2 regions of the Leclercia sp. GHBNCSD genome follow, and region 2 is predicted to be linked to the other one. Evidence: predicted binding sites of a transcription regulator. Region 2 holds the regulator's gene; the other holds the start of a gene.
The links. Region 2 encodes LexA, which represses DNA repair genes until DNA is damaged. Its sites were predicted from a motif close to TNCTGTATGTACATACAGNA; they were not measured.

Region 1 (2,204 bases), 1.2 Mb from region 2:
CTGGCCACCTTCTCGACTATTTCGCGCAGGCGGGTGAGCATAATGTGCGTAGCTTAACCTCTTTTACGTCGCCAGGCAGGTGCGCTCTGGGGCTTAGGAGGAACCTCCTGAAGCATCATTACGGCACTTGCGAACTCTTTCATCACCCTGCGGTAAACATCGCGCTTAAACGACACGACCTGCCGAACGGGATACCAGTAGCTGACCCAGCGCCAGCCATCAAACTCAGGCGTGCTGCTGGTTTGCATATTGATATCCGCATCGCTGCTCACCAATTGCAGAAGAAACCATTTCTGTTTCTGGCCGATACATACCGGCTTTGTGTCCCAACGCACCAAACGCTTCGGTAACTTGTAACGCAACCAGTTGCGGGTCGAAGCCAGAATGCGAACATCCTTGCGGCTTAAGCCAACTTCTTCGAACAGCTCCCGATACATCGCTTGCTCTGCGGACTCTCCAGGGTTAATCCCCCCTTGGGGAAATTGCCAGGAGTGCTGACCATATCGCCGGGCCCACATGACCTGCCCCTGGCGATTACAAATTACGATACCTACATTCGGGCGGTAGCCATCGTCATCAATCACCGGACTACCCCAAACTAAACCTTATATATAAATGATTGTTTCACACTCCAGTGAGGCGGTAAACCACTCTCTTTCGGGCCTGGAGCCGAATAACATTTGAATAACTCACAATTATCATCGGAGTTATAAACAGATGACCGCCCGGAAGGGCAATTTTATACACTTTTTCTGTGGATAGAGTTGTGAAGAAGTATGGAATTACCGATGGACAACCCAGATCACTCTGAATATTGCAGAGATTGACATTTTTTACAACTCTCTATTTTTCATTAGCTTAAACGAGATTATCTGTGAAATGCACAGCATTGTGTGATGCAGGTCACCTGAAAGATCGTTGTGCTGATGAAAGATCGAGCAACGTCGGTTTTATCCACAGATTGTGCCAATAAGTTAGGCACATTTTGTCTGAATTTTCGATTTTCGTCGCGCGTCAAGGCTGTAAATGGAAACAGTAGTGGGGGTTATTCCCAGTTATCCCATTTTTCTGTGGATAACTGGGTGTAAGATCCTGTTTATTGTCAGTGACCAGATTTGGACAACCTGGATAACCGACCGGCAGCACAGTAGAAAGTGGCCATAAAAATACATATAAATCATTAACCTGGCACATGCAAAAAGAAAAAGATAAACTCTCTCAGTGCGGTGGAAAACTGCTGTTCATTTTTTAACCAAAAGGCAATTATCATGCTTCCCCTCGCTCCCCTCTCTTCGCCTCCTGCTACAGAAGCGGTGTTACTGCAACAAGCGCAGCGTCTGGCGGGCTATTCGCTGGGTGAACTCGCTGCCCTGGCAGGCCTGCCCATTCCGCCCGATCTTAAGCGCGATAAAGGCTGGACAGGCGTTCTGCTGGAGCTGTGGCTGGGTGCCAGCGCGGGCAGTAAGCCTGAACAGGATTTTGCCGCCCTGGGGGTAGAGCTCAAGACCATCCCCATCGACAGCGCAGGCCGCCCCCTGGAGACGACGTTTGTCTGCGTGGCGCCGCTAACCGGCAATACGGGGATCACATGGGAGAGCAGTCACGTGCGGCATAAGCTGAAACGCGTGCTGTGGATCCCGGTTGAGGGGGATCGCGCGATCCCGCTGGCCGCCCGTCGCGTGGGAGCCCCGCTGATCTGGAGCCCGAACGAAGAAGAAGATCGTCAGCTGCGTCTGGACTGGGAGGAGTTGATGGACATGATCGTCCTGGGTCAGGTTGAGCGCATCACTGCCCGCCACGGCGAGGTGCTCCAGCTACGGCCAAAAGCCGCAAACAGTAAAGCGCTCACCGAAGCCATCGGCGCACGCGGCGAACCGATCCTCACCCTGCCCCGGGGCTTTTATCTGAAAAAAAACTTCACGGGCGCGTTGCTGGCACGTCACTTTCTTTTGAATACCTGACTTTTTAGCCAGAATGTTGCTTTTTATCACATATTTCCCTGTTTTTTCAGAATTGACCACTTTCAGAAAAACAACGGCAGAGTTATTACTACACTGATAACTAACACGAGCCAGGCGGAGGTAACAAGAATGAAGAAATGGGCAGTGATAATCTCGGCAGTTGGTTTAGCGTTTGCCGTTTCTGGTTGTAGCAGCGACTACGTCATGGCGACCAAAGATGGTCGTATGATTCTGACCGACGGC
Region 2 (2,204 bases):
GCTGTCGCGGCCCAGCCAGTTGACGGCGAAAAACTTCTGCACCCCGTTGAGCATGCGCAACGGCGGATTCTCTTCGCCTTTATCGCGCCCCGGACGACGGCCAAACATCACCGATACCGGCACCATCTGCACATCCAGCAGCGGGTTGCTGCGGTGCAGGTCGAGGTAATCATGGAACAGCTTAATGGACTCTTCTTTCGGCGTGTACCAGGTGAATACGCGAGGTCCGCCGTGGATAAAGATGTAGCGTGGCAGTTGGGTGCCGTCGATCTCCAGCGGCTCCAGCGGATCCGGGAGATCGTGCGCCAGGCATTGGGCGCGGAGCGTCAGCAAGTCGGCCTTCGAGTTGTAAGGCAAAACGTACATAATAGGACGCGAGGTATCGAGTCCCAATTCCAGCGTGGGAACCGCCGGAATAGACTTGCTTTTTACCAGGACGCTTAATGGTAAATTAAGTAATTTGTAGTAAATTCGTGGCCAGCCAGACATAAACGATGTAAAGCCTCTGGTTAAAAATGCAATTGCGGCGCAAGGATAACAGAAAGCGCGCAAAATTTCTGTTGTTACCCGTCATACTTCCGGCGGCAGCGCAGCGCGCTTAAGCCACCGTTTCTGACGCTATTTTCGAAGAAAGGTTTCTTTTAATGGCCAACAATACCACTGGGTTAACCCGAATCATTAAAGCTGCCGGCTATTCCTGGAAAGGCATTCGTGCTGCCTGGATCAATGAAGCCGCTTTTCGCCAGGAGGGGGTAGCAGTCATCGCGGCGATTATTATTGCCTGCTGGCTGGATGTTGATCCCATCACCCGCGTACTCCTGATTGGATCGGTAATGTTGGTGATGATAGTCGAAATTCTGAACAGTGCGATCGAGGCGGTGGTCGACCGCATTGGCAGCGACTTCCATGAGCTTTCGGGCCGGGCGAAAGATATGGGCTCTGCCGCTGTGCTGATGGCGATTATCGTTGCTCTGTTTACCTGGGTCACGCTGCTTTGGGGGCATTTGCGATAAGCCTTCAGAAACCGAACAAGTCTCTGGTTTTTTATGCGGTTTGTGGTTCCAAAATCGCCTTTAGCTGTATATACTCACAGCATAACTGTATATACACCCAGGGGGCGGAATGAAAGCGTTAACGACCAGGCAGCAAGAGGTGTTTGATCTCATTCGGGATCATATCGGCCAGACGGGTATGCCGCCGACGCGTGCAGAAATCGCGCAGCGTCTGGGCTTCCGTTCTCCAAACGCCGCTGAAGAGCACCTTAAAGCCCTGGCGCGTAAGGGTGTGCTTGAGATTGTCTCCGGCGCGTCTCGTGGTATTCGTCTGCTCGTTGAAGCAGAAGAGGGCCTTCCGCTTGTCGGTCGTGTCGCCGCCGGGGAACCGCTGCTGGCGCAACAGCATATTGAAGGCCACTATCAGGTCGATCCGGGCATGTTCAAACCGAGCGCGGACTTCTTGCTGCGCGTCAGCGGGATGTCCATGAAGGATATCGGCATTCTCGACGGCGATCTGCTGGCGGTACATAAAACGCAGGATGTGCGCAACGGCCAGGTCGTTGTGGCGCGCATAGATGATGAAGTGACCGTTAAGCGTCTGAAAAAACAGGGCAACACGGTACAGCTGCTGCCGGAAAACAGCGAGTTTTCCCCGATTGTTGTCGATCTGCGTGAACATAACTTTTCCATCGAAGGGCTGGCGGTAGGCGTCATCCGCAACGGTGAATGGTTATAACCTCTTTCTGACAGACTGCGGCAACCCCGCAGTCTGCTTTTCTTTTTTCTCCCGGTCATACACATGTCTCTGCTGACTGCTTCAGACAAGGCGTTGTGGCGTCTTGCCCTCCCGATGATCGTCTCCAATATCAGCGTCCCGCTGCTGGGGCTGGTGGATACCGCCGTTATCGGCCATCTCGACTCTCCGGTCTATCTGGGCGGTGTCGCCATCGGCGCCACGGCAACCAGTTTCCTGTTTATGCTGCTGCTCTTTTTGCGTATGAGCACCACCGGTCTCACCGCTCAGGCCTATGGCGCGAAAGATCCGCTGCGTCTGGCCCGGGCGCTGGTGCAGCCGCTGATCCTCGCGCTCGGCGCCGGTCTGCTGATTGTGCTGCTGCGCACACCGCTTATCGATCTGGCGCTACATATCGTGGGTGGCAGCGAGGATGTCCTGCATCAGGCGCGGCGCTTCCTTGAGATCCGCTGGCT

Region 1: mutH (DNA mismatch repair endonuclease MutH) is a predicted target of LexA. The motif match lies at 1,019-1,038, and genes of this name have one in related genera.

The regions. Positions count from the first base shown of each region.
Region 1 is NZ_JBQVYO010000001.1:2,861,274-2,863,477, reverse strand. Features, by position in the region: gene ptsP (phosphoenolpyruvate--protein phosphotransferase) at 1-41, opposite strand, end outside; gene rppH (RNA pyrophosphohydrolase) at 54-584, opposite strand; gene mutH (DNA mismatch repair endonuclease MutH) at 1,269-1,961, shown strand; gene ACT3IC_RS13845 (YgdI/YgdR family lipoprotein) at 2,091-2,204, shown strand, end outside.
Region 2 is NZ_JBQVYO010000001.1:1,690,955-1,693,158, reverse strand. Features, by position in the region: gene plsB (glycerol-3-phosphate 1-O-acyltransferase PlsB) at 1-489, opposite strand, end outside; gene ACT3IC_RS08265 (diacylglycerol kinase) at 645-1,013, shown strand; gene lexA (transcriptional repressor LexA) at 1,123-1,731, shown strand; gene dinF (MATE family efflux transporter DinF) at 1,795-2,204, shown strand, end outside.